DNA from 3 places in the Solidesulfovibrio sp. DCME genome. Region 1 is predicted to be linked to each of the others. Evidence: predicted binding sites of a transcription regulator. Region 1 holds the regulator's gene; each other region holds the start of a gene.

Region 1 (9,502 bases):
CGAAGTGGACATCCGCAAGTTCTTCGACACGTTGGATCATGGACATCTTCGGAGCTTTCTTGACCTGCGGGTGCGCGATGGTGTGATACGACGGGTCATTGATAAGTGGCTTAAGGCTGGAGTTCTCGAAGCAGGCCAGCTTGTGTATCCAGACGCCGGCACGCCACAAGGAGGAGTGATCTCGCCCCTTCTGGCGAACATCTACCTTCATGAAGTCCTGGACAAATGGTTTGAGCACGTCGTCAGACCGCGTATGCGAGGTGAGGCGTTCCTCATCCGCTACGCTGATGACTTTGTCATGGTCTTCAGCAACGAGATGGATGCCCGGAAGGTCGAGGAGGTGCTGCCGAAGCGACTTGGTCGGTTCGGTCTCGCCGTTCACCCAGAGAAGACTCGCTTGGTGCGATTCCTGCCGCCTTGTGGCGGATCAGGAGGTACTGGACACCAAGGGTTCAGCTTCGACCTGTTGGGTTTTACCCACTACTGGGGCAAGTCGCTCAAGGGAAATTGGGTTGTCAAGCGCAGGACGGCAAAAGATCGTCTTGCCAGGGCCTTGAAATCGGTAGGGGAGTGGTGTCGATTCAATCGGCATAGTGATATCGCCGATCAGTACCGGACTCTCATACTCAAAATCAAAGGTCATTGCCAATACTATGGGATAACCGGTAACTCCCGCAGGCTTAACGCCTTCCGTGATGGAGTGCAGAAGCTGTGGTGGAAGTGGTTGAACCGGCGATCGCAAAGAAACAACATGAGCTGGCAAAACTTCAACCTCATGAAGAAGACTTATCCATTACCAATTCCCGTAGCAATGCATTCTATCTGCCATCGTGTAGCAAGACCATGAACAGAGGAGCCGGATGCCTTAAAGGGGCACGTCCGGATCTGTGGGGGGCGGGGGAAGGAAACTTCCCTCGTCTACCCGACCGTCGGCTTGGACCTCAGCCTTTTCCGCTTTCCTGGCGTCGCTGGGGTCAATGCCGTTGGCGATGAGCTTACGGGCGGCGTCGCGGCGTTCCCGTGCTTCCTTGAGGGACACGTCGGGGTAGACGCCAAGGGAAATGCGATTCTCCTTGCCCCCGATCCAGTAGCGTAGCCTCCACCATTTGCCGCCGTTCGGAGAGATTTCCAGGTACAAGCCCCTTTCATCTTTCAACCGGACAACAGACTTCCCAGGTTTAGCGTTTGAAATCGCTATGTTGGTAAGTGCCACCGGACAACCTCCTTGCGGAAAAGCGAGGAACGGGCGTGTTGTCCGGTAAGTTATCCGGTCAGTTGTCCGGATGTCAAACGACGTAGTCGAACGCTATCGGACTATCTCTAGCCGATTTAGCGTTGATTTTGCTGGACTTTCGGACTTTATCGGACTTGGCTGGATGATGAATTGGCGGAGAGGGTGGGATTCGAACCCACGTGCCGGTTACTCACCGACAACCCGATTTCGAGTCGGGCCCGTTACGACCACTTCGGTACCTCTCCGCACAAGAAAGAACCGTCAGGAATTTGGAAGCATAGACCAACAACGGGCTTTTGGCAAGCGCTTATTTGCCGGGCCCGCCCACCGCCGCCTGGCGCCTGGCCCGGAAAAAATCCCGCAACAGGCTGCCGCAGGCCGGTTCCGACACGCCGGAGAGCACGTCGAAGCGGTGGTTGAAAAACGGCAGATCCGGCCCGGACAGCTGAGAGGCAATCGCCCCGGTGCGCGGGTCGGCCGCACCGTAGACGAGAAGCCCCACCCGGGCGTGGATCATCGCCCCCAGGCACATCAGGCATGGTTCCAGGGTCACGGCCAGGATCGCGCCGGGCAGGCGGTAGTTGCCGACGGCCCGGGCCGCCTGGCGCAGGGCGAGTATTTCGGCGTGGGCCGTGGGATCGGCCAGGGTGATGGGGGCGTTGCCCGCCGCGCCGAGCACCTCGCCCGACGGCGCCAGCACCACGGCGCCAACCGGCGCCTCCCCGGCCTGCGCCGCCTCGCGGGCCTGTATCAGGGCGAGTTCCATGACGTCTTCGAAGCCGGCGAACCCCGGCGGCGGGGGGGGCAGCGCCGTCTCGCCCGCCACGAAGCGCCTTGCCGGCAAAAGGGCCATGATTTCTGCTCGCGTCCGGGTAACGGCGGTGTGCGCGCCTCGCTCCGCTTCCCCCCTTTCGGGAGGTCCAGGAGGGGCAGTGCCCCTCCTGGCCGCCGGAGGCATCTTTATTGTTCTTCTTTTCTTTCCCGCTTTAATTCGCCCGCAAATAGGCCACGGCGTTGTCGAACAGCACCGTGCCGAGGCTGGGGCGCTGGCCACGGGTGTAGCCTGGGTGGTTGGTCGGGTGGTTGAAGGCCTCGGGGTGGGGCATGAGCCCAAGGATGCGGCCGGTGGGGTCGGTCAGGCCGGCGATGGCGTGGGGCGAGCCGTTGGGATTGGCCGGGTAGTCCATGGTGGCCGTGCCCGAGGCCGGGTCGGCGTAGGTCAGGGCCATGGCGCCGGTGCGCACGATTTCCTCCAGGACCTGGGGCGTGGCCGGCACCAGTTTGCCTTCGCCGTGGCGCACGGGCAGGTCCAGGCGGGTCACCCCCTTGGTAAACACGCAGGGGCTGGCCGGATTGGCGGCGAGCGTCACCCAGCGGTCCTCGAACCGGGCCGAGTCGTTGTTGGAAAGGGTCACCTGGCGCGCGAAATAGTCGCCGCCCAGGGCCGGCAACAGCCCGAGCTTGACCAGGAGCTGGAAGCCGTTGCAGATACCGAGGATGAGGCCCCCGGCCTGGAAAAAGGCCTTGAGCTGGTCGAGCAGGGCCTCGCCGGCTTCGGTGGCCGCGTGCTTCCAGCGTATGGCCGCGGCCTGCCCGGCGCCCAGGTCGTCGCCGTCGAGGAAGCCGCCCGGGAAGATGAGAAAGTTGTAGGCGTCGATGCGCGACCGGCCGGCCACGATATCGGAAAAATAAACGATGTCCGTGACGTCCGAGCCGGCTTGCCTGGCGGCGTGGGCCGATTCCACTTCGCAGTTGGTGCCGTAACCGGTGATCACGAGGGTGCGCACCTGGGCCATAGGGGAAATCCTCCCGGGGGTTCCTTGAAAAATTGCGCCCGAAGGCATAGTTTGCGCGGCTGAACATAAGGGGCCGCCCGGGCCGCGTCAACCAAGGCGCGCCACGGGCCTCCGACACGCGCAAGCGGTGGCCGCCGGGGCCGCCGGCGCGGCATGAACCTTTTTTTTCGCAAGGACGGCGGCATCATGAAGACCAAGTATATTTTCGTCACGGGAGGCGTGCTGTCCTCCCTGGGCAAAGGGCTGGCCGCCGCGTCCATCGGTGCCTTGCTCCAGGCCCGGGGACTCAAGGTCACCATCCAGAAACTCGACCCCTACATCAACGTCGACCCCGGCACCATGAACCCCTTTCAGCACGGCGAGGTCTACGTCACCGACGACGGGGCCGAAACCGACCTGGACCTCGGGCACTACGAGCGCTTCCTCGGCGTGCCCATGAGCCAGAACAACAACTACACCTCGGGCCGGGTTTATTTCAGCGTCATCCAGAAGGAGCGCCGGGGCGACTACCTCGGCGGCACGGTGCAGGTGATCCCGCACATCACCGACGAGATCAAGCGGGCGATTCTGGGCGTGGCCGGCGACGAGGACGTGGCCATCATCGAGATCGGCGGCACGGTGGGCGACATCGAGGGCCAGCCGTTCCTGGAGGCCATCCGCCAGTTGCGCATGGACCTCGGCAAGGAAAACGTCCTCTACATCCACCTCACGCTCGTGCCCTACCTGCGCGTGGCCGGCGAGGTCAAAACCAAGCCCACCCAGCACAGCGTCAAGGAATTGCGCTCCATCGGCATCCAGCCCGACATCATCATCTGCCGCAGCGAGATCGAGCTCACGCGGGACCTCAAGGAAAAGATCGCGCTTTTTTGCGACGTCGACGCCGACGCCGTGTTCACGGCCGTGGATGTGGGCAACATCTACGAGGTGCCGCTGAAGCTCTACAACGAGGGCGTGGACCAGAAAATCGCCATCTTGTTGCGCCTGCCGGCGAAAAACGCCGACCTCGAGGCCTGGCGCGCCATGCTCCATCGCCTGGAGCACCCGGCCGGCACGGTGTCCATCGCCATCGTCGGCAAGTACGTGGACCTCAAGGAGGCCTACAAGAGCCTGCACGAGGCCCTGGTCCACGCCGGCGGCATCTGCGGCGTGGCCATCCGCTTCGTCTACGTCAATTCCGAGGAGGTCACGCGGGAGTGCGCCGCCGCCACCTTTGCCGGCATCGACGGCATCCTGGTGCCGGGCGGTTTCGGCTCGCGCGGGGTGGAAGGCAAGATCGCGGCCATCGAATACGCCCGCACCGGCGGCATTCCCTTCTTCGGCATTTGCCTGGGCATGCAGTGCGCCGTCATCGAGTACGCCCGCAACGTCCTGGGGCTTACCGGCGCCAATTCCGAGGAATTCGACCTGACCACGCCCCATCCGGTCATCTACCTCATGCGCGAGTGGTTCGACTTCCGCACCCAGAAGCTCGAACGCCGCGACCCGACCTGCGACAAGGGCGGCACCATGCGCCTGGGGGCCTACCCCTGCATGGTCAAACCCGAGACCCAGGCGGCCCGGGCCTACGGCGCCGGCGAGATCTCCGAGCGCCACCGCCACCGCTACGAGTTCAACAAGGCCTATGCCGAGCGTTTCGAGGCGGCGGACATGGTCTTAAGCGGCCTGTCGCCCGACGGCGAACTGGTGGAAATGGTCGAACTGCCCGGCCACCCCTGGTTTCTGGGCTGCCAGTTCCACCCGGAATTCAAGAGCAGCCCCATGCGCCCGCACCCGCTTTTCCGTGAATTCGTGGCGGCGGCCAAACGGGCCAAAGGCTAGGGGACGGTTTTTCCCGAAACGGCCTCGGCCCGGATTGGTTTCCACGGCAACGGACAATCTGGCGGATTGCCACAACCCTTCGATTGTGGCATGCTTTTTGTTGTGCGGGGGCGGGCCTCGGCCGGCCCCCGCGTTTGCGACGAACTCAACCACAAGCACGCACGGCGGTAGCAATGGCGCTCGAACTGCGACAGCAGCTCAAACTTTCGCAGCAGTTGGTCATGACTCCCCAACTGCAGCAAGCCATCAAGCTCCTGCAGCTTTCCCGGCTGGAGCTCCTGGAAAGCGTGCAGCAGGAGCTTCTGGAAAATCCCCTCCTGGAGGAATCCGTGGAGGAGGACCGGCAGCCGGAACGGACCATGGCCGAGGAAAACCTCGGACCCTCGGGCGATTCCAGCGACGCGGCCATGGAAAAGGAACTGCTCAAAAACGCCGAATGGGAGGACTACATCGGCGATTTCGCCAGCACCAGCCGCCAGTCCCTGGCCCGGGAAACCGAACTGCCCGAGGAGGGCATGTCCTTCGACGCTAGGCTCGCCTCCAAGCCGTCCCTGGAAGGCCACATGAGCTGGCAGATGCGGCTGTCCAATTTCACGGACAAGGAACTGGAGATCGGCGAGACCATCATCGGCAGCCTCAATTCCTCGGGCTACCTGCGGGCCTCGCTGGAGGAGCTGGCCCAGATGGCGGGCGCCGGCGTCGCGGAAGTGGAGGGCGTGCTCCACCGCATCCAGCGCTTCGACCCGGTGGGCGTGGCCGCCCGCACGCCCAGCGAATGCCTGCTGACGCAAATCGAGGTCTACGGCTGGGACGACCCCATCCTCATCGAACTGGTGCGCGACCACCTGGAAGACCTGGAAAAGAAGCGCTACAAGCCCTTGGCCAAGAAATTTCGCCTGACTATGGAAAAACTCAAGGAATATCTTGAGCTTATCCAGACGCTCAATCCCATGCCCGGGGCCAGCTACGGCTCCAGCGACCCCATCTACGTCAGCCCCGACGCCTTCGTCTACAAATACGGCGACGACTTCGTCATCCTCTTAAACGAGGACGGCGTGCCGCGGCTCAACGTCAACATGGCCTACATGGACGGGCTTGGCTCCAAGGCGGACAAGGACAAGGACTACCTGCAGGACAAGATGCGCTCGGCCATGTGGCTCATGAAAAGCCTGTACCAGCGCCAGCGCACGCTGTACAAGGTGCTGGAAAGCATCGTCAAGTTCCAGCGGGATTTTTTCGAGCACGGCGTGACCCGCCTGCGGCCGCTGATTTTAAAGGACGTGGCCGACGACATCAGCATGCACGAATCCACGGTCAGCCGCATCACCTCGAACAAGTACGTGGCCACGCCCCACGGCATCTTCGAGCTGAAGTTCTTCTTCAACAGCTCCCTTGACCTCGACGACGGCGGCACCGTGGGCTCGGAATCGGTCAAGGCCATGATCAAGCGCATCATCTCCGGCGAAAACGCCAAACGCCCCATAAGCGACGAGGCCATCGCCGACATGCTCAAGGACGAACTGCAAATCAACATCGCCCGCCGCACGGTGGCCAAGTACCGCACGGCCATGGGCATCGAGTCCTCGTCCAAACGCAAGGAAGTTTTCTGATGCTTCGGGCCGGGCAACCGGCCCAATACCACGCAGCCCCGGAGGATCCCATGAACATCACCTTTAATTTCAAGAATTTCGAACCGTCGGACCATCTGCGGGACTATGCCCGCAAACGCTTCGACAAGCTCGCCAAATATACCGTCGCCACCGACGCCTCGGAGCTGCAAGTCAACCTGGCCGTGGAAAAGACCCGGCAGATGGCCGACGTCATCTTCCTGGCCGACAACATGCACATCTCCGCCCACGAAGCCTCGGAAGACATGTACTCCACCATCGACATGATCCTGGACAAGGTCGAGGCGCAAGCCAAGAAGTTCCGGGAAAAGCAGAAGGACCGCCGCCGCCAGGCCGCGGAAACCGTGCAGACCCAGGTCATCAGCATCAGCGAAGACGCCAAGGGCGGCCGCACGCCGACCATCGTCCAGACCGACGCCTACGAGCCCAAGCCCATGGCCGTGGAAGAGGCGGCCGAACAGCTGACCAGCCTGAAGCTCGAGTTCCTGGTCTTCATCAACTCCGAAACCGAACGGCCCAATGTCATCTACCGTATGCGCAACGGCGACTTCGGCCTCATCGATCCCGGAACGGGCGCGTAAATGAAGCTTGAGGACTATCTCCAGCCCGATTTCGTCATCGGGGAGCTTGCCGCCGAGTCCAAGGCCGACGTGCTGGCCGAACTGGTCGCGCCGCTTTCGGGCCATTGGCCGGATTTCGACGCCGCCAAGGCCCGCCAGGTCCTGCTGGACCGGGAAAGCCTCGGCACCACGGGCATCGGCGACGGCGTGGCCATTCCCCACGGCAAGATGGAGAGCCTCCAGCAAATCGTCATCGTCGTCGGCCGAAGCCTCAAGGGCGTGAACTTCGATGCGCTGGACTTCAAGCCCTGCCGCATCTTCTTTCTCGTCCTGGCCCCGGAGCACGTGGCGGGCCTGCATTTGCGCATCCTGGCCCACATCTCCAGGCTTTTGTCCGACGAGTCGTTCCGGCGGGCCTTCCTGGCCGCCGAGGACGACGCGGCCTTGTGGCGGGTGCTGACCGCCGCGGCCTGACCCGAAACCGTATCGCCGCTTCCCGGTCACGCCGGCGTCACGCCGGCCGGCCGGGGAGCGGTTACTTGTTTTCCCGCTTTCGGGAACGTTTGGGATGCCGGCCACACCGCGCCGGCCGGAGGGCTTGGCCGCCATGGACGCGACATCCGGGGACATGAAGATCGTCATATTGACCGGCCTGTCGGGTTCCGGGAAAAGCACGGGCCTGCGTGTCTTCGAGGACCTCGGCTTTTTCTGCGTGGACGGGCTGCCGGTGAGCCTCGTGCCCAAGCTCATCGGGCTGTTCGACGAGAAGGGCGGCCAGCGCTACAAGGGCTTGGCCCTGGGCATGGACGTGCGCCAGGCCGACCTCGACCGGGACTGGGGCATCACCCTGGCCCAGATCAAGGTCAAGGACGTCGCCCTGCAGATCCTCTTTTTCGAGGCCGACACCCAGGAGATCATCCGGCGCTACGCCACCACCCGCCGGCCCCATCCCCTGGAAAGCGCCGCCATGGGCCTGGAGCAGGCCGTGCTGGCCGAGCGCGAGCGCATGACTCCGCTTCGCGACGCCGCCGACATGGTGCTCGACACCACCCATTTCTCCATCCACGACCTGCGCCGCAAGCTCCAGGAGAAGTGGGCCTCCATCCGCCCGTCCCAGGGCAGCCTCAAGGTCCATGTCATGAGCTTCGGCTTCAAGTACGGCCCGCCGTCCGAGGCGGACATGGTCTTCGACCTGCGCTTCCTGCCCAATCCCTATTTCGACAAGGAGCTGCGCGAGCAGACCGGCAAGGACGCACCCGTGCGGGACTACGTGCTGGCCCGGGAGCCGGGCCTGGAGTTCCTCGCGCGCCTGACGGATTTTTTGCGCTACCTCCTGCCCCTGTACGCCAAGGAAGGGCGCTACCGGCTGACCATCGCCTTTGGCTGCACGGGCGGGCGGCACCGATCCGTGGCCGTGGCCGAGTCGATCTTTGACACCTTGTCCAAGGCTGGCTACAGTATTTCCCTCGAGCACCGGCATATCGAGCGCGGTTGACGCGCGGGGCCGCGCCCCTGCCGGACGGCCGCCAGCGGTTTCGCCGGCGGCATGTGTTTGGAAGCCGCTGGCCGGCGGTGCCGTGTAGGCGTCGCGGGCCGGCTGGCCTTGCCGACGGTTGGCGCCTGGCGCGACGCCGCCGTGACGGCCTCACCTTCAGCCCTGGGCCATAAAAGCCGCGAGCGAGGCTGCATGAACGGGCAAACCCAGTCGAGCGCGCCGGTGGGCGTGGTCGTGGTCACCCACACCGAATACGGAACGTGGCTGCTGCGGGCGGCGGAATTCATCCTCGGGCCGCAACAGGGCTGCCGCTCGGTCAGCGTGGACATGACCCACCCGGTGGACGCGACCCTTGTGACCCTCAAGGCCGCCATCAAGGAAACCGAGCAGGGGGCGGGCGTGCTCGTTTTGACCGACATGTTCGGCGGCACCCCCACCAACCTGAGCCTGTCCCTTTTGGGCACCGGCCACCTGGAAGTGCTCACGGGCGTCAACCTGCCCATGCTCATCAAGATCCTGGGCTCGCGCACGCGGCCCCTGCAGGCCCTGGCCGTGGAGGCCAAGCAGGCCGGTTGCCAGGGCATCGTGGTGGCCGGCGAGGTGCTGCGCAAAAAGGTGGCCGAGGGCTAGGCCATGGCGTTCGTGCGGGTGGACAACCGGCTCGTGCATGGCCAGATCATCGAGACCTGGCTGCCGTTTACCAACGCCCGGGCCATCCTGGTCGTCAACGACGCGCTGTCCGCCGATGCCCTGCGCCAGGAGATCATGTCCCTGGCCATTCCGGCCGGGGTGCGCATCGAATTTCTGCCCGTGGCCGAGCTCATGCCCTTTTTGGCCCGAAACCCCCTGGAGGCCGAGGACGCCCTGATCCTTTTTGCCAGTTGCCGCGACGCCCGGGCGGCCTACGAACAGGGCTTCGGCTTTGGCAACTTGAACCTCGGCAACCTGCATTACGCCCCGGGCAAGAAGCA
Region 2 (9,502 bases), 160 kb from region 1:
CCTCGCTGGCCAGGACGTTTTCCTTGCCGACGATTTCCGCGAACTTCTGGGACAGGTGGTTATCCATGTGTCTGCTCTCGCTTTTACTTATTTGCCGGCGCGGCCGTCGTCACAGGGCTCGCCGTTTCCGGGACGGGCATGCTCGGCAGTTTCGGCCGTGGCGCAGTAAGCCGGGTCTTCGCCGGCCTCGGCCGCGCCGGCCGGGGCGGGGGCACCTTCGACCGGCATGGCGGCCAGGTACTCGAGCTCCTTGTAGCGTTCCTTGTAGGCCGCCTCCATTTCCGTGCGATAGCGCTTGGACATGTCGGGGTGCATCTTCTCCAGGGCGGCGTAGCGCACTTCGCCGGACAGGAAGCCCTGGAAGTCGCCGGCCGGGGCCTTGGAGTCGATGGTCAGCGGATTTACGCCCTTGGCCTTGAGGTCCGGGTTGTACCGGTACAGCGGCCAGTAGCCGGTTTCCACGGCGAGTTTCGCCTCTTCCATGGACTTGCCCATGCCCTTGCGGATGCCCTGGTTGATGCAGGGGGCGTAGGCGATGACGATGGACGGGCCCTTGTGGGCCTCGGCCTCAAGGAAGGCCTTGAGGGTCTGGTTCTTGTCCGCGCCCATGGCGACGCTCGCCACGTAGACGTAGCCGTAGGTCATGGCCATGCGGCCCAGGTCCTTCTTGCCCGTGACCTTGCCGGCCGCGGCGAACTTGGCGATGGCGCCCAGCGGCGTGGCCTTGGAGGCCTGGCCGCCGGTGTTGGAGTAGACCTCGGTGTCCATGACCAGGATGTTGACGTCCTCGCCCGAGGCGATGACGTGGTCGAGGCCGCCGAAACCGATGTCGTAGGCCCAGCCGTCGCCGCCGAAGATCCACACGGACTTCTTGGTGAAGATGTCGGCGTCGGCGGCAATGGCGGCCTGGGCCGGATCGTTCTTGTCGAGCAGGGCCTTGAGCTGGTCGCCGTAGAGGCGCGAGCCGGCCGCGTCGTCCTTGCTCGCCAGCCAGCCGGACAGGGCGGCGCGCAGTGCGTCGGGCACCGCGCCGCCAAGGGCCTCGGACACCTTGTCGGCCAGCTTGTCGCGGCGCTGCATCAGCGCCATGTTGTAGCCGAAGCCGAACTCGGCCGCGTCCTCGAACAGCGAGTTGTTCCAGGCCGGGCCGTAACCGTCGGCGTTAACGGCGTAAGGCGAGGTCGGCGCCGAGCCGCCCCAAATCGAGGAGCAACCCGTGGCGTTGGCCACCATCATGCGTTCGCCGAAAAGCTGGGTGAGCAGCTTGACGTACGGGGTCTCGCCGCAACCGGCGCAGGCGCCCGAGAACTCGAGCAGGGGCTGGTGGAACTGGCTGCCCTTGAGGTTCTCGCGCTTGACCAGGGAGGCCTTGTTGGCAAGCGTCATGGCGAAGTCGTAGTTGGCCGCCTGGGTCGTCACTTCCTCCTCGAGGGGCTTCATCACGAGCGCCTTCTGCTTGGCCGGGCAGACGTCGGCGCAGGAGCCGCAGCCCATGCAGTCCATGGGGAAGACCTGCATGCGGTAGGCCAGGCCCTTGAGCTCCTTGCCTGTGGCCGGCAGGGTGTCGTAGCCGGCCGGCGCGCCGGCCATCTCGGCCTCGTCGGCCAAAAACGGCCGGATGGTGGCGTGGGGGCAGACGTAGGAGCACTGGTTGCACTGGATGCAGTTTTCCTTGATCCAGTGGGGGATGTTGATGGCCACGCCGCGCTTTTCGTAGCGCGAGGTGGCGGCCGGGAAGGAGCCGTTCTCGGCGAAGGCCGACACCGGCTGTTCGTCGCCCTTCTGGGCCAGGATGGGCCGGATGACCTTGTTGAAGTATTCGGGCTCGTCGGGGGTGGCGGCCGGGGCGTCGGCGGCGGCGGCCCAGGAGGCCGGGACCGCGATCTCGACCAGGCCTTCCATGGCCAGGTCCACGGCGTCGACGTTCATCTTGACGATCTTCTCGCCCTTGTTGCCGTAGGTCTTCCTGATGGAGTCCTTGAGCAGGCTGATGGCCTCTTCGATGGGCAGCACGCCGGCCAGCTTGAAAAAGGCCGTCTGCATGACCATGTTGATGCGGGCACCAAGGCCGGTCTTGGCACCGATGGCCACGGCGTCGATGTTGTAGACCTTGAGCTTTTTGGCGGCGATGGTGCGCAGCATGTGCCCGGGCAGGTTGGCTTGGAGTTCCTCGGCGGTGTTCCAGGACGAGTTGAGCACGAAGGTGCCGCCGTCCTTGATCCCTTCCAGGATGTCGTAGGTGTGCACGTAGCTCGGCTTGTGGCAGGCGATGTAGTCGGCCGCGTCGACCAGGTACGTGGACTGGATGGGCTTTTTGCCGAAGCGCAGGTGGGAGACGGTGATGCCGCCGGATTTCTTGGAGTCGTAGGCGAAGTAGCCCTGGGCGTAGAGGTCGGTGTTGTCGCCGATGATTTTAATCGCCGACTTGTTGGCGCCGACGGTGCCGTCGGAGCCGAAGCCCCAGAACTTGCACTGCACGGTGCCCTCGGGGACCGTGGGCAGCGGGCCGCCCATGGGCAGGGAGGAGCCGGAGACGTCGTCGTCGATGCCGACCACGAAGTGGCGCTTGGGGCTGCCCGCGGCCATGTTGTCGAAGATGGCCTTGGCCATGCCGGGGCGGAATTCCTTGGACCCCAGGCCATAGCGGCCGCTCATGAGCTTGGGAATGGCGCCGCCGCGCTCGATGAAGGCCGCGCAGACGTCCTCGTAGAGCGGATCGCCGAGGCTGCCGGGTTCCTTGGTGCGGTCGAGCACGGTGACCACTTCGGCCGAGGCCGGCAGGACCTTGAACAGGGCATCCGGGGCGAAGGGCCTAAACAGGCGGACCTTGACCAGGCCGACCTTCTCGCCCTTGGCATTTAAGTAGTTGACCACTTCCTCCACGGTTTCGCAGGAGGAGCCCATGGACACGACCACACGGTCGGCGTCGGGGGCGCCCACGTAGTCGAAGAGCTTGTAGGGCCGGCCGGTCAGGGCGCCGACCTTGTCCATCATGGCCGAGACGATGCCGGGCAGGACCTGGTAGTAGGGGTTGGCCCGCTCGCGGCCCTGGAAGAAGATGTCCGGGTTCTGGGCGGTGCCGCGCATGTCCGGGTGTTCGGGGTTCATGGCCTTGGCCCGGAAGGCGGCGATCTTCTCGAAATTGACCAGCCCCTTGATGTCCTCGTAGTCGATGACTTCGATTTTCTGGATCTCGTGGGAGGTGCGGAAGCCGTCGAAGAAGTGGACGAAGGGGACGCTGCCCTCGATGGCCGACAGGTGGGCGACCAGGGCCAGGTCCATGCACTCCTGGACCGAGGCCGAGGCGATCTGGGCGAAACCGGCGGAGCGGGCGGCCATGACGTCGGAGTGGTCGCCGAAGATGGACAGGGCGTGGGTGGCGACAGCCCGGGCCGACACGTGGAAGACGGCCGGCAGGAGTTCGCCGGCGATCTTGAACATGTTGGGGATCATGAGCAGCAGGCCCTGGGAGGCGGTGAAGGTGGTGGTCAGGGCGCCTGCGGCGAGCGACCCGTGGACGGCGCCGGCCGCACCGGCCTCGGACTGCATTTCGCGGATGGTTACGGTCTGGCCGAAGATGTTTTTCAGGCCTTTGGCCGCCCATTCGTCCGCGATCTCGCCCATGGTGGACGAGGGGGTAATGGGGTAGATCGCCGCCGTATCGCTTAACGCGTAGGCGATGTGCGTGGTGGCGGTATTGCCGTCCATGCTTTTCATCTTCTTGGCCATGCTCACGTCTCCTTAAAAGTTGTCGTTCGACCGAACAGAGGAAGGCCGGGGTCGACGCTTCCTCTTTAGGCAATCCTCGTGCCACTTGTAAAAAGGCAGAAAGACTTCGATGAGTTGACGAACAGGTGACCCCTTTCCTGGCCCGGGCACGGGAAGGGCATCCGATTTTTCGGATGTCAACGGAAGAGCTAATACCGCGAAATTTAAGGGTTCGTAAAGCAATTCCGCGATTTCGCCCCAATCCGTTTTTTCAGACAGCCTTGCTGTGTCCGGAAAACCAGACAGCCTGCCCCGCGTCAATGGCCGGAAGTGGGATTCCTGGCTCCTCATGCCACAAGCCGGGCATAATGGCACGGGGAAAAGGCGGAAATTTGGATTGTCCAAAAAGACGCAAAGTCCGTCGGGAAGGGGACGCGAAACGCGTCCGGAAGTGCGGACTTCCTCGGCTGGATCAGTCGGGAATCGCTAAATTGTTCTTTTTCAGCAGCGCGTAAAAATGCGACCGCGACAGGCCCGAGATGTCGACCATGGCCGCCACGTCGCGGCCGTGCTCGGCCAGAAGGCCTTCGAGGTAGCGGCGCTCCATGGCTTCCTTGTAGTCCTTGAGCGTGCGCCGGCCAATGGGCGCCCCGGCGAGCTCGACCCGCTCCGGCCCGGCGGCCGCCGGCCGCTCGGAAAGCTGCTGGCCGCGTTCCAGGCTGGACTTGGCCACCTTGATGCGCAGGTCCCGGGGCAGGTGCATGCTGTAGAGCGTCTTTTCCCGGCCGGCGGCCAGAAAGGCCCGCTCGAGGACGTTTCGCAGCTCGCGCACGTTGCCCGGCCAGTCGTAGGCCTCGAGCACGCTCAAAAATTCCGCGTCAAAGCCCTTGGGCGGCAAGGCGTACTGCGAACACAGGGCGTCGACCACGGACAGCGTCAGGGGTTTTACGTCCTCGGGCCGGTCGCGCAGGGGCGGCAGGCGCAGCTCGATGGTTTTGAGGCGAAAATAGAGGTCGCGCCGAAACTGGCCGGCTTCCACCTGGGCTTCCAGGTCGCGGTTGGTGGCGGCAATGAGGCGGAAATCGCTCTTGGCCTCGGCCACGGCCCCGACCGGCCGGAAGGTCTTTTCGTGGAGCACCCGCAAAAACGTCTTTTGCAGCGACATGGGCATCTCGCCCACCTCGTCGAGGAACAGCGTGCCGCCGTCGGCCAGCTGCACCAGGCCGACGCGGTCGGCGTCGGCCCCGGTGAAGGCGCCTTTCTTGTGGCCGAAAAGCGTGCTCTCGACCAGGGTCTCGGTCAAGGAGGCGCAGTCCACGGTGACAAACGGCGCCTTGGCCCGGGAACTGTTGGCGTGGATGAGCCGGGAGAAAAGCTCCTTGCCCGTGCCGGTCTCGCCCGTGACCAGCACGGCGGCGCTGGACCAGGCAGCATGGGCCACCTGGTCCAGGCAGGGCTGCATGCGGGGGCTGGCCGTCACGCAGCCGGCCAGGGACAGCGACACCGGCGCCTTGTCGCAGCGCCGCTCCTCGCGGTAGCGCAGGGCGCGCTGGAGGGTCAGCATCATCTGCTTGATGGGCGAGGGCTTGACCAGGTAGTCCCACACGCCCTCCTGGATGGCCAGCTCCGCGCCGTCCGGGTCGCCCATGCCGGTCAGGATGATGACCTCCGGGGCATCGGGCAGGCGCTTGATCTCGGGCAGGGCGGCCAGGCCGTTGCCGTCGGGCAGGCGCACGTCCAGAAACACCACGTCGAAGCTCTCGCGGGAAAGCAGCTCCAGGCCGGCGGTCAGGTTGCCGGCGGCGTCGCTGGTCAGGCGCATGCGGCGGGCCAGGCTTTCGATGGTGTCGCGAACCTCGGGGTCGTCGTCGATGATGCAGACGGATTTCATGCGGCCTTGGTTTGGGGCTTGGCGTCGAGCACTTCGCGGATGGCCGCGGAGATGATCGCCTGGTTGTAGGGCTTGAGCACGATCTTTTTGATGTTGCCGGCCAGTTCCCGGTCCTCGATGTCGCCCAGGCGCCCGGAGACGAGGATGACCGGGAGCCGGGGGGCCAGGGCGGCGATGCGGCGGGCCAGTTCCAGGCCGTTTATGTCGGGCATGTCGTAGTCGGTGATGCACACGTCGAAGGCGCCGGCATCGAGGGCCAGGCGGGCCAGGGCCGGGGCGGCGCCGCCGTAGGCCGTGACCTCGTGGCCGAGCTGGGCCAGGACGCGGGGAATGGTCAAAAGCTGGTCCTCGTCGTCCTCCACGAACAGGATGCGGTCGCGGCCGCGGTTGGCGGCGGCGTCCTGGGGCGGCGGCGCCGCCTCGGCCTGGCCGAGCAGGGGCAAAAAGACGTCGAAGCCCGTGGACATCCCGGGAAGGCTGGCCACCCGCACGGCGCCACGGTGGTTCTTGACGATGCCGCGCACCACGGCCAGCCCCAGGCCCGTGCCCTCGCCCTTCTGCTTGGTGGTGAAAAACGGATCGAAGATCTTGTCCAGGATGTCGGCCGGGATGCCCGGGCCGGTGTCGACAATGGAAATGCGGGCGTAGCGGCCGGCCCGCACCCCGACCTGGCCGGCCATGGTCTCGTCCAGGTCGTCCTCGGCCAGGGCCAGGGTGAGCAGGCCGCCGCAGGCGCGCATGGCCTGGAAGGCGTTGGTGCACAGGTTCATGACGATCTGGTGGAGCTGGGTGGGGTCGGCCCGGCAGGTGACGGGATGGGCCGGTATGTCCAGGACGATCTTGATGTTGCGCGGCATGGAGGCCTTGAGCAGGCCGGCCGCCTCGCCGATGGCGTCCACGATGTTGATGGGGGCGAAACCGGCCTGGGAGGGCCGGGTAAACGACAGGATCTGCTTGACCAGCCGGCTGCCGCGCTGGCCGGCCTTGAGCACCCGGCGCATGTCGTCGGTGATGGGCTCGCCTTCGGGCAGGTCCATCAGCGCCAGCTCCGTGGAATTGATGATGGAGGTGAGGATATTGTTGAAGTCGTGGGCGATGCCGCCGGCCAGGGTGCCGATGGCCTCCATCTTCTGGGATTGCAGCAACTGGCGTTCCAGGCTCACCTTCTGGGTCACGTCCTCGGCCGTGGACAGCACGCCCACCACGGCCCCCTTGTCGTCATGGAGGGGCACCTTTTTGATCTCGAGCAGCACGTCGGAGCCGCGCACGTTGCGGGCGGCCAGTTCGCCGGACACGGCCCGGTTGTTGCGCATGACGTCCACGTCCGTGGCCCGCACGGCGTCCATGTCCTCCCGGCGCAGCGGCAGGGCGTAGTCGTCGCGGCCCATGAGGTCGGCCAGGTCGGCGAAGCCGAAGAATTCGATGAAGGCCCGGTTGGCGCCGATGTAGCGCAGGGCCTTGTCCTTCCAGGACACGAGCTGGGGGATGTTGTCAAGGACCAGGCGCAGCATCTCCTGGGATTCGCGAAGCGCCCGTTCGGCCTCGTGGCGCATGGTCACGTCCTCGACCACGCCCTCGACGTAGGCCAGGTAGCCGCCGGGGTCGGCCACCAGGCGCATGTTGATGTTGACGGTGATGATGCGCGTGTCCGGGCGCACGAACCGGGTTTCCACCGTGACCGTGCCGGCGGCGGCGTCCACCGAGCCCATGAGCGACTCGAAGCGTTCGTTGCCGGAAAAAAGCACCTCCACCAGGTCGCCCCGGCGATTGGCCAGTTCCTTGAGATCGCGCACGCCGAGCATGGCGAGCAAGGCCGGGTTGACGTCCACGGCCCGGCCGTCGGGGGTCATGCGGAAGATGCCCAGGGCCGAATTCTCGAAGATGCCCCGGTATTTCTCCTCGGCCTGGCGCAGCTTTTCCGAGGCTCGCTTGAGCTGGGAGATGTCGTAGAGCACGCCCACCAGGCCGGCGATGCCACCCTTGGCCGTTTCGTACACGGCCCGGTGCAGGATGACCGAACGTGGGTCCTCGTCGTCGGCGGCCAGGATCTCGGCCTCGCCCACGCGCACACCCGGTTCGCGCAGCAACTGCTCGTCGCCCTCGTCCAGGAAGGTCGACAAGGGGGACTGGGTCAGGCCGGCGCAGGCCTCGGCGGCGACGGCATCGGAGGCCAGGCCGCACCAGGCGCGGAAGGCCGGGTTGCAGCCCCGGTATATGCCGGCCCCGTCCTTGAAATAGAGGGGAATGGGGATGGTGTTGACCAGGGTTTCCATGAAGGACAGCTGGTCCTTGATGGTTTCCTCGACCCGGCGGCGGCGCAGGATGTTGGTCACCAGCAGGACCATGACGTAGCACAGGATGATGACGCTGATGATGACCGTCCAGAAGACGGCGATATTGACGTGGTAGAAGGGGTAGGGCTCGTTTATGAGCGTGAAGTTCGAGGGCAGCTTGTCCGTGGTGATGCCCAGGCGCAGCATTTCCCTGTAATCGAAGACGTAGGCGTCCTCGGTTTTGGTGACCACGGGCAACTGGGCGATGGGGGTGCCGTGCATGAGTTGATCGGCCATCTCGGCGGCCAGGCGGCCTTCCTCGAAGCCGCTGTGGAGCCTGCCGCCGAGGATGCCGTGGCCGAGCATGAACTGCCAGGCGCTGTAGATGGGCAGGTCGGACTTGGCCCGGATGGCCGCCAGCACCTCGTTGACCGAATAGACGTCGTTTTCGGTGTCCTTGTAGAAGGGGATGAGGAAGATCATGGCGTCGGCGGGCAGGGCGGCCACGGTGTCGAGGATCTGCGGCAGGGTCAGGTTGTCCTGGTATTCGAAGTCCAGGCGTCCGGCGAAGGCGTGTTCCACGGCGCGCAACTGGTTGCCGATGGCCACGCCGGTGATGGAGGTGTCGCCGAAGATGACCAGGCGACGGCGGTCGGGATGGAAGCGCAGGGCCAGTTCGAGGGTCTCGCGGATGTCTGGTTCCTCGAGCACGCCGGTGAAGTCGGGATGGCCATCGAGCCAGTCGGGGCGGAAGTCGTTGACGCCGCAAAAGACCAGGGGCACGCCGGGGAAGAGCTCGTCCTTGTATTCGCGCAGGAAATCGAAGGCGAAATTGTCCGAGGCCAGCAGGGCGCTGAAGCGGGTGTTGCGGTACTTGAGCTTGTAGAAATCGTGGAGCATGCCGCGCAGTGTCGGATCGGTGTATTTCTTCGAGTCCATGTACTCGATTTGCAGGTCCACATTGAAATCGGAATGGGAAAAGGCCTCGCGGATGCCGGCCAGGATTTCGTCCGACCACTGGTAGCCGTTCTGGTAGGAATTGAAATACAAGACGTTTTTGCGGATTTTTTCCGCATGGCCCAAGCCCGGCCAGAAGCAGGCCAGCAAGGTGAGGCATAAGGCGATCCGTGGAACCATGGCTGCTCGCGGCGAGGGATGGCGCGGGCGCAGGATGCGCCGTGCGTTTCGGCCAATGTTGTCACGGGTGGCGGGGAAGTCAAGGGACCGGGTCAGGTGGGGCCGGGGATCGGGCCGGCCCTTTCGGTGCCAAATGCGCCCCGGCCGGCCAAACGGCTTGCTCCGCGACTCAAAAGCATCTAAGAGGCGTCTGCGACGGAAGCGTTTCGTCACCGGTGTGGCGCCTGGACTTCAAATCCAGTGGAACGTCGAGAGGCGTTCGGTAGGTTCGACTCCTATACGCTTCCGCCATCATTGGTTTTTTTTGAGGAAACTTCCCCCTCAAAAGTCCCTCTCTTCCCCCTCATTCCGAAATCTCCCCCTCAGCTCCCCCTCGGGTTGTACGATTTGGGACCTTGCGCAGGGGGGATTTCTGCTGCCCTACACAAAATCCGTACGGCTCACCTTGGCACGTCGGGATGCATATTCCGGCAAAGGTGAGAGCATTTGCGAC
Region 3 (9,502 bases), 1.5 Mb from region 1:
TGTTAAAGCGCGCAACACGAGGGCCGATCTTGACATTTTTCGGCAAAAAGGCGCATTGCCCTGGCCGAAAACAGCCACATGACGGGTTTGCGACCCGCAAGGAGCGCCCATGCGCATACGCCACATGATGCAGGAGTCCCTGGCCGTCGTCGGGCCCGACGTCACTTTCGCCGCGATGCTTGCGGTCTACCGGGACACGGATTCCCGCCTCGTCTACGTCGTCGATACCCAGGGCAAGCTCCTCGGCGTGGTCAGCAGCTACGACATCCTGCGGGCCATGCTGCCGTTCTACCTCGATTCCAACCTGATCAAAGCCCTGCCCGACGACGAATCCATCATCCGCCAGGCCTTTCTCGGCTGCCAGGGCCGGCCCGTGTCCGAAATCATGACCACGGACCTCGTGGCCGTGGGGCCCGACGACCTGTTCCTCGAAGCCGAGGCGCTCATCGCCGAGCGCGGCGTCAACGTCCTGCCGGTGCTCGACGGCCAGGGCAAGCTCGTCGGCGAAGTGACCCGCCGGGCCATCCTCAAGTACATCGCCAGCCGCTGCGGCCTGGAATCCGGGGAGTAGCGCCGCATGTTCTGGACCGCCACCGCCATCTTCGTCTGTGCCTACGCCGTCATCGTCTCGGAAAAGATCAACAAGACCAAGGTGGCCCTGTTCGGCGCCGCGCTCACCCTGGCGCTGAAGGTCCTCTCCCAGCACGACGCCCTGCACGACATCGACCTCGGCGTCGACTGGAACGTCATCTTCCTGCTCATTTCCATGATGCTCATCGTGAGCATCATGACCAAGACGGGCGTGTTCCAGTACGTGGCCGTCAAGGCGGCCAAGCTCGGCCGGGGCGAACCCTTCGCCATCATGGCCATCTTCGCCCTGGTCACGGCCGTGGCCTCGGCCTTTCTCGACAACGTCACCACCGTGCTGCTGCTGGCCCCGGTCACCCTGCTCGTGGCCAAGGAACTGGAAATCGACCCCGTGCCCTACCTGATCACCGAGGCCCTGGCCTCCAACATCGGCGGCACGGCGACGCTTATCGGCGACCCGCCCAACATCATGATCGCCTCCAAGGCCGGCCTCGATTTCATGGACTTCCTCGTCCACCTGACCCCGGCCATCATCGTCATCATGGCCGCCTGGATGCTCGTGTGGAAAGTGCTCTTCGGCCGGCGCCTGCGCGTGGGCGAGGTGCAAAAGGCCCGCATCCTAGCCATGAACGAAGGCGCGCTCATCAAGGACCGCGTCCTTCTGGCCAAAAGCCTGGCCGTCTTGGCCCTGACCATCCTCGGCTTCATGCTCCACGGCTTTCTGGGCTACGAACCGGCCACCGTGGCCCTGCTCGGCGCCTCGACCCTGCTGCTCATTTCCGGCGCGGACCCGCAGCAGGTCCTGGAGGAAGTGGAGTGGCCCACCATCTTTTTCTTCATGGGCCTTTTCATCATCATCGGCGGCACGGTCAAAGCCGGGCTCATCGAATACTTTTCCCAGAAGGTCATCGCCCTGACCCACCCGACCAAGGACTCCATGCTGGTGCTGTCCATGGTCATGGTCTGGTTTTCCGGCATCGCCTCGGCCATCGTGGACAACATCCCCTTCGTGGCCACCATGAACCCGCTTCTGGCCGAACTGGCCGACAAGGTCCTCGGCCCGTCCACCGGGCTTTCCGGCCAGGCCCTCTACACCCATCCGACCATGCTGCCGGTCTGGTGGTCCCTGGCGCTCGGGGCCTGCCTTGGCGGCAACGGCACGGCCATCGGCGCCTCGGCCAACGTCATCGTGGTCGGGCTGTCCGAAAAGGCCGGCAACCACATCTCCTTCGCCCGTTTCCTCAAATACGGCGCGCCGGTGACGCTCGGCACCATCGTGATCTCCATGGCCTACATCTACTTGCGCTATTACGCCTTCACCGGGTAGACGGCAGGCATGAGACGGCCGAGCGGACCCCGGGCGACCCGCTTCTGCGCCGCCCTGTGCCTGGCGGCCGTGGCCGTGCTGGCCTTCTGGGGGACGCTTACCACCGGCCCGACCACCAGCGACGACCTCTACTACGAGCAAAACGTCCTGGCCGGCCGCCTGGGCCAGCTGACCACCCAACTGGCCACCGGGTCGGGGCGCTTTCACCACTACCTGCACGTGGGGCTGACCGCCCTGCCCTATTTCCTGGACAGCCCGCCCCTGCGCAAGGCCCTGTCCCTGGGCGCCTTCCTGGCCGGCCTGGCCACCTTTTGCGCCGTGGCCGGCCGCATCGCCGGAAAGCCCTGGCTCGGCTGCCTGGCCGGCCTTTTTGCCCTGGCCTTCTACCAGGACAACTGGCACCACAACATCCTGACCGCCTATCCGCTGGTCTTCCACTCCGGGCTTATCTGCATGAGCCTCGCCGGCGCCTGCCTGTGGCGCCACGGCCGGGGCGGCGGGCGCGGCTTCCTTATCGGCGCCAACCTGCTCGCCTTTGCCGCCTGCTGCCATTTCGAGGCCTTTCTCGCCTACGCGCCCCTGCTGTGGGGCATCGTCTGGCTTTCCCGGCGGGGCACCCCCCGCCGGCGCCTGGCCACCATGGCCGCCGCCTCGGTCGGCTTCGGCGCCTTTCTCGCCCTGAGCCTGGCCTACCGCGCCCTGCACCCGACCCAGTACGCCGGCAACGCCCTGGACCTGTCGAGCCCGCTGCGCCTGGCGCAAACCGTGGCCGCCTACAGCTTTTCCGCCCTGCCCCTGGGCTCGTTTCCCTTAAACTGCAACAGCATCAACCGCTTCCCCGTGATCACCACCCATCTGGTGCTGGACCTGGGCCAGTACCTCGCGGCCCTTGACGGCCAGTGGCCGCGCCTGTCCCCGGCCTGGCTCGCCCTGGCCTTGCTCGCCGGGGGGCTGACCTACCGGGTGCTGGCCCGCGAATCCCTGGAGCCGATGCGCTGGCGGCTTTTGCCCGCGTGCATGGCGCTGTACGCCGTGGTCTGCCCCAACCTGCTCATCGCCCTGTCGCCCAAGTACCAGGGGCCGGCGGCCTCGGGGGTCGCCTGGTACGTGACCTCGAGTTTTTCCGGCTATGCCGTGGCCGTGGGTTTGGCCGGGTTGTGCCTGTGGGGCGCGGCCCGGCTGACCGGCCGTCCGGGGGCCAGGCGGCTGGCGGCCGGGGTGGCGGCCGTGCTGGTCGCGGGCCTCGGCCTGGTGACGGCCTCGGTCAACGCCTCGGTCGGGGCCAGCAAGGTGGCCGCCGGCGCCCGCTGGCGCGAGGCCGCCCTGGCCGTGGCCAGCCCGGCCTTCGCCGCCGTGCCGGACGGCGCGCTCCTCGTCGCCCCGGACCTGTTTACGGCCGTAAACGAGGAAAAGACCCGGGAAGGCTATTGGGAGGACTGGTTCGGCCACTTTGCCGGCAAGCGGCTGTCCGTCGCCCCGACCGCCCCCGCCGCCCTGCCCGGGGACAGGCCGGTCTTCGCCCTGCGCCGCCTGTCCGGGCCGACCGACCCGGCCACGGCCCTGGCGCTCGCCCGCGTCACGCGCCTTGGCCCGCCAAACGCCGACCCCTACGCCCCGGCGCCGGATGCGCCGACCCTTTTTGCCGCCTCGGTGGCCATCGTGGCCGAGGCCGGCAACCGGTTTTGCGACGCGATCTACCAACAAGGGGAGCAGTGGCGGCTGGTCCCGGCCAATACCGTGGGCCGGCGGGGGCTGGCCGAAACGACTCTGGACAGCGGCGCCGCCGAGCCCATCGCCTTCGACTCCCTGGCCCTGGTCCCGGCCCGGGCCATTACCCCCTTCGCGCCGTCCCCGGTGTTGCTGCGCTTCGGCCAGGGATTTACCCCGCCCGAGCGGGCCATCACCGGCGACATCGCCTGGGCCGGCCAGGCCGGGCAACTGCGGCTGGTCAACGGCACGGCCGCCCCGGTCGGGGCGCGGCTGTTCGCGACCCTCATCGCCCTGTCCCCGGTGCGACTGGCTCTCACCGGGCCGGGGCTTGCCCGGGAAATCGCTTCCCAGGGGGCGACCACGCCCATTTCCCTGGAACTGACCCTGCCGCCGGGGGAATCCGCCTTCGACCTGCGGGTCCTGGCCCCGGCCGGCGACACGGCCAAGCGCTTCGGCCTTCTGGGCGCCGGGCTTACCCCGTTGCCCTGAAGCAGGCGGTTCCACGAAGGCGGGAACGCCGCGCCCCGGTTCCACGATTCGTCGAGCGACCCCCGGTCCATAAAAAACATCCCTTTCAATTTCAATGAATTGCGCCGACAACACGCCTTGGCACGCCGCCTGCTTTCTCCCTTGTCAAGACCGGACAACGGACACAACGACCAGCAACATATTTCCAAGGGGAGAAAGACCATGCTGCGCACCATCACCAATTTCGTTCGTGACGAGGAAGGGGCCACCGCGGTGGAATACGGACTCATGGCCGCGCTCATCGCCGCCGTCATCATCGGCGCCGTCACCACCCTGGGTTCGAACCTGAGCACCCTTTTCACGAACCTCGCCGGCCAGATCGGCACCGGCAGCTAAGGCCGAGGCGATCCCGCGAATTTTGCGCAACATGCCTGGGCCGTCTCCGGAAACGGGGGCGGCTCTCGCTTTTGGCCGTTGCCCGAAGCGTCACGGCGCAGCCTGCCGCCCGAAGCGTCACGGCAGCGGCTGGCCTCGCAAGCGCGCCTTGCCCTGGGATTCGTGGGCCTCTGCGACCGGCTCGCCCGGCTGCCCGGACGCAGGGTTCCATAAAACCAGGAACGCCGCCCCCCTGTTCCACGATTTGGCGAACGCTTCGTTCTTCTCCGGATATATATCTTTTTATTTCAGCGTGTTAATCTGAACACATGCCTTGGCACGCCACCTGCTATCTCCCAGGTCAGGAACGGACAACGGACGTAACGACCATCCACATATTTCCAAGGGGAGAAAGACCATGCTGCGCACCATCACCAATTTCGTTCGTGACGAGGAAGGGGCCACCGCGGTGGAATACGGGCTCATGGCCGCGCTCATCGCCGCCGTCATCATCGGCGCCGTCACCACCCTGGGTTCGAACCTGAGCACTCTTTTCACGAACCTCGCCGGCCAGATCGGCACCGGCAGCTAAGGCCGCCGCGATCCCGCGAATTTCGCGCACCATGCCTGGGCCGCCTCCGGAAACGGGGGCGGCCCTCGCTTCTGGCCGTTGCTCCGGGCGGCCACGGCGTCGCATTGCCCGGCACGGCCGCCGGCCAGGCTGCCATGGCGTCGCATTGCCCGGTGCGGCCGCCGGCTCCACCGCCACGGCGTCGTATTGACCGGCGCAGCCCCTGGCCGGCGGCACGGGTTCCATGAATACGGGAACACCGCGCCCCGATTCCACGATTCGTCGAGCGCCCCGCGACAAAAGGAACATACATCAATTTATTTCAAGATATTACACTGCCAGCACGACATGGCACGCCCCCTGCTATCTCTCTGGTCAGGAACGGACAACGGGCGTAACGACCATCCACATATTTCCAAGGGGAGAAAGACCATGCTGCGCACCATCACCAACTTCATTCGGGACGAGGAAGGGGCCACCGCGGTGGAATACGGGCTCATGGCCGCACTGATCGCCGCCGTCATCATCGGCGCCGTCACCACCCTGGGCTCGAACCTGAGCACTCTTTTCACGAACCTCGCCGGCCAGATCGGCACCGGCAGCTAAGGCCGCCGCGATCCCGCGAATTTCGCGCACCATGCCTGGGCCGCCTCCGGAAACGGGGGCGTCCCTCGCCTTTGGCCGCCTCGCCAGTGGCCGCCTCGCCAGTGGCCGCCTCGCCGTTGGTTGCCTCGCCGCTCCCGGCCGCCGCCTTGCCCCGGTAAACGCCTTTTGGCATGCTCGGCCAAAGGAGTCCGCCCATGCAGGAGCCCAACACCCACCCCCGCATCGCCCCGTCCCTGTGCGGCACCCCCGTTGCCCTCGCCCCGGGGCGCGCCGTGGTGCGCCTGACCCTCGGCCCGGCCATGGCCGTAGACGACCGTGGCCTCGTCCACGGCGGATTCGTCTTCGGCCTGGCCGACTATGCCGCCATGCTGGCCGTCAACGACCCACTGGTGGTCCTCGGCGCGGCCGAAGTCCGCTTCACCGCGCCCACGGCCGTGGGCGAAACCCTGGAAGCCGAAGCGGTCCAGGACGAAGACGCCGGCAAGAAACGCCGCGTGTCCGTCACGGTGCGCCGGGGCGATAAGGCCGTCTTCACCGGCTCCTTCACCTGCTTCGTGCTGCAACAGCACGTGCTCGACCTGTAGCCGGCCGGGGGCGAGGGGGCTATGACACCGTAGCGTCATGGCCCAGGCGACGGAGTTCCGTGGACTTTTCGACTGAAAAGTCGCATCGTGGCGGCTGTTGCCGGCCTGGGCACCGCCGGGCGACGGCGACAGGGCGGCCGGTGGCCGTCATGGCCCAACAGCGCCGCCAGGAAAACCAACCATGATCATGATGCGCGGGAGCCGCGCGTACGGCGACCCGCTCCCGCGCCGACCGCTAGCCGCGCCTAAGCGCCAGCCATGAACGTTTTTCGCCGCGACCCTCCCGCGCCCCCCCCGCCTTGCGGCGATGACGCCCGGCCCGCTGCCGCCGCCCCATCCGCCTGGGGTCCCCCATGCGGGCGCAACATCCGCCCCGGCGACCTGCTGGCCCTGTGTTGCATCACGGCCATTGCCGCCTGGCTGCGGCTGACCGATCTGGGCCTGCCCTCCATGTGGTGGGACGAGGTGCTCGTACCCATGACCGCCCGGCTGCCCCTGGCCACCATCGTGGAACGGGCGCTTGGCCAGGACATCCATCCGCCGCTTTTCTATTTCCTTATCAAGGCCGTCATGGCCGCAAGCCAGGCCGACTGGGCCTTGCGCCTGCCGGCCGCCCTGGCCGGCATCGCCGCCATTCCCTTGCTCTACCTGGCCGGCACCGCGATCCTGTCCCGGGAAGCCGGCCTGTTCGCGGCCGTGCTCGCCGCGGTCAACCCGCTGCTGTTGCTGCTCTCCCGCCAGGTGCGGCCCTATACACTGGTCTTCGACCTGTCGCTCGTCTCCCTGTGGGCCTTCGCCAGCCTGCTGCGGGGCGGCACCTGGCGGGCCATGGCCTGCCTGTGGGCGGCCAACCTGGCCCTGGCCCTGCTCCATTTCACGGCCCTGCTGGTCATCGGCGCCGAGGGGGCCATGCTGCTGTGCCTGGCGGCGACGACGCGCAGCCGGGCCAACCTGTGGCGGCTGGTTCTCTTTTCCCTGGGCGCCGCCCTGGCCGCCGGGGCCAGCCTGCCATTTCTTTTCGGCGCGCTCGGGGCCAATGTGGACGCCTCCGGCGCCCGCAAGACCCTGGCCGCCATGGCGGCCATGACCTCGACGCGCCTGGGCGAAACGTTCTGGTACCTGCCCAACCTCGTGGCCCGGCTGACCGTCACGGCCCTGACCGTCGTCGGCGCGGTCCGGCTGTGGCGGCAAAGCAAGGAAACCAGCCTGCTGCTGGCCGGCTTCGCCCTGCTGCCCATGGCCGCGTTGCTGGCCGCGCGCTTCACCACCTATTTCAATCCCTGGCATCTGACGGTGCTGCTGCCGGCCGCGCTGATCCTGGCCGGCAACGGCCTGCCCGTGCTCCTTTCGGCCGGCTGCCCCCGGCCCCTGGTGGCGGGCCTGCTGTGCCTGGCCCTGGCCGCGCCCTATCCGCTGTTCCTCCACGAACGCTTCTATGCCGTGGGCAGCCACACCGGGCCGTACAAATCCCTGGCCCAACTGCTCACCCGGACCATGGATCCCCATGACTGCGTGGTGTTTTCGGACCAGGGCCTGGCCAACGCCGTCAACTGGTACGCCGCCCAAACCGACCCGGACGGCGGGCGCCTGGCCCGGCCGCGCCTCGAGGCCGGGGACGCCAAGGTCGGGCTTTTTTTCGTCGCCGCCGGGGGCTACGGCCATCTCGCCACCGACGAGGCCACGTTTTTGGCCCACATGGGCGAAGCCTCGGCCGTGGCCGAGGTGCTCGGCACCCGGGTCTATTACTTCGATTTGCCCCGCCGGCCGGTGCTGCCCCTGGGGCCGCTGCCGGCCAAGCGGCTGGTGCGCTTCTATCCGCCCGAGCCCTACGTCGCGGCCCAGTCCCTGGAAAACGTCGCCAGCCTGCCGCTCTGGGGTGGGGGGCTCATCGCCACCCAAAACGACACCCCCGGCCAGGCGACCTTCGCCTTTGCCAACACCGCGCCCGTGCCCCAGCGCCTGACCGTGTACCTGGGATTTTCCGTCACCGCCCCGGGCAACCGCCTGTCCGTGGACTACGCCTTCGACGACGAGCCCTGGCGTGAGGGTTTCGGGCTCGACAAACCGCTCGGCGAAGGCGATGCCAGCTTCGCGGTGGAGCGCCAAACGCCCTACCGGCTTTTTCGCCTGCGCTTCGTCCTTGTGTGCGCCTCGCGCCGGCCCATGTACCCGGGCGGCAACCTGGAGAGCCTGCGCCTCAAGGACTTCCAGGTCCACGCCGAGGCCCAGGCCCTGGACACGGCCCCGGCCGCGCCCTGACGCCGCCCCGGCCAGTCCCGGCGGCCGGCCGCCCCGTCCCCGACGCGGCGGCGCCACAGTGTTTGCTTCGCCGGCCGGCCCACCTCAGTCGCAACCGCCCCGCACGTCCTCCCGCCAGCCGTCGCTGACCACCCAACGCCCGCCGCCGGCCATCTTGGCCCGGTACATGGCCATGTCGGCGCTGCGGATGAGGCCCTCGGGCGTGCCGCCATGGGCCGGGGCGATGGCGATGCCGACACTGGCCCCGATGGAGGCTTCGCCATCGTCCCAGACGAATGCCTCGCGCAGGGCCCGGATGACCCGGGAAGCCGCTTCCATGGCCTGGTTGCGCTCCTGCAACGCGACAAGCAACACCACGAACTCGTCCCCGCCCCACCGGGCCACCACGTCGCTGACCCGCAGGCAGGCACGCAGCCGCCGGGCGCATTCCCGCAGCACGGCGTCACCGGCCTCGTGGCCCTTGCGGTCGTTGACGGCCTTGAACCGGTCCAGGTCGATGAAAAGCAGCCCGACCAGGGATTGATTCCGGGCCGCACTGGCCAAGGCCTGGGCCAGGTGATCTTCCAGGAGCAGCCGGTTGGGCAGGCCGGTCAGGGCATCGTGGGTGGCCTTGTGAAAGCTCTCCTCCTCCTTGGCCAGGCGGTCGGAGATGTCCTCGCACAAAAGGACGTAGCCCAGCCCAGGGCGGTGCCGGTCCACATGGGCCGTGGAGACGAGCCCCCAAAACGTCGAACCGTCGGCCCGGCGCATGGGTGTCTCCAGGCGGCGCACGCCGTCGAGGCGCAGCGTTTCGAGCAGGGCCGCATCGGGCTGCCCGGTGCCGGGTGCCCGCGGCAGCAGGTCGGCCAGGGACAGGGAGGTCAACTCGCCCAGGCCGTGGCCAAACATCTGTTCGCTGGCCTTGTTGGCGTCCGCGATGCGCTCGCCCAGGATGCGCAGCATGGGCACCGGGCCGGAATCGAAAACCGCCCGCAATTCGGCGGTGCGTTCCTCCACCAGGGCTTCCTGCTCGCT

What was found. The regulator sigma-54, encoded in region 1, starts transcription at its own class of promoters, with help from an activator protein. The targets are predictions, from matches to a motif close to CTGGCACGGNNNNTGCTT.
Region 2: a site for sigma-54 is predicted at 3,797-3,814, ahead of nifJ (pyruvate:ferredoxin (flavodoxin) oxidoreductase). Genes of this name have one in related genera too.
Region 3: a site for sigma-54 is predicted at 5,388-5,405, ahead of ACP59X_RS19465 (Flp family type IVb pilin). Genes of this name have one in related genera too.

The regions. Positions count from the first base shown of each region.
Region 1 covers NZ_CP188261.1:2,909,193-2,918,694, reverse strand. Annotated here, with positions in the region: gene ltrA (group II intron reverse transcriptase/maturase) at 1-847, shown strand, start outside; gene ACP59X_RS12840 (Arm DNA-binding domain-containing protein) at 866-1,213, opposite strand; tRNA gene ACP59X_RS12835 (tRNA-Ser) at 1,386-1,479, opposite strand; gene tadA (tRNA adenosine(34) deaminase TadA) at 1,542-2,087, opposite strand; gene ACP59X_RS12825 (phosphoribosylformylglycinamidine synthase subunit PurQ) at 2,221-3,030, opposite strand; gene ACP59X_RS12820 (CTP synthase) at 3,217-4,848, shown strand; gene rpoN (RNA polymerase factor sigma-54) at 5,022-6,458, shown strand; gene hpf (ribosome hibernation-promoting factor, HPF/YfiA family) at 6,509-7,057, shown strand; gene ACP59X_RS12805 (PTS sugar transporter subunit IIA) at 7,058-7,510, shown strand; gene rapZ (RNase adapter RapZ) at 7,644-8,531, shown strand; gene ACP59X_RS12795 (PTS sugar transporter subunit IIA) at 8,724-9,161, shown strand; gene ACP59X_RS12790 (PTS sugar transporter subunit IIB) at 9,165-9,502, shown strand, end outside.
Region 2 covers NZ_CP188261.1:2,744,801-2,754,302, forward strand. Annotated here, with positions in the region: gene ACP59X_RS11915 (FAD-binding oxidoreductase) at 1-67, opposite strand, end outside; gene nifJ (pyruvate:ferredoxin (flavodoxin) oxidoreductase) at 88-3,729, opposite strand; gene ACP59X_RS11925 (sigma-54-dependent transcriptional regulator) at 4,181-5,599, opposite strand; gene ACP59X_RS11930 (PAS domain S-box protein) at 5,596-9,009, opposite strand; tRNA gene ACP59X_RS11935 (tRNA-Sec) at 9,207-9,300, shown strand.
Region 3 covers NZ_CP188261.1:4,393,326-4,402,827, forward strand. Annotated here, with positions in the region: gene ACP59X_RS19440 (CBS domain-containing protein) at 110-571, shown strand; gene ACP59X_RS19445 (ArsB/NhaD family transporter) at 578-1,915, shown strand; gene ACP59X_RS19450 (hypothetical protein) at 1,925-4,114, shown strand; gene ACP59X_RS19455 (Flp family type IVb pilin) at 4,316-4,489, shown strand; gene ACP59X_RS19460 (Flp family type IVb pilin) at 4,887-5,060, shown strand; gene ACP59X_RS19465 (Flp family type IVb pilin) at 5,472-5,645, shown strand; gene ACP59X_RS19470 (PaaI family thioesterase) at 5,840-6,229, shown strand; gene ACP59X_RS19475 (glycosyltransferase family 39 protein) at 6,488-8,488, shown strand; gene ACP59X_RS19480 (diguanylate cyclase domain-containing protein) at 8,573-9,502, opposite strand, start outside.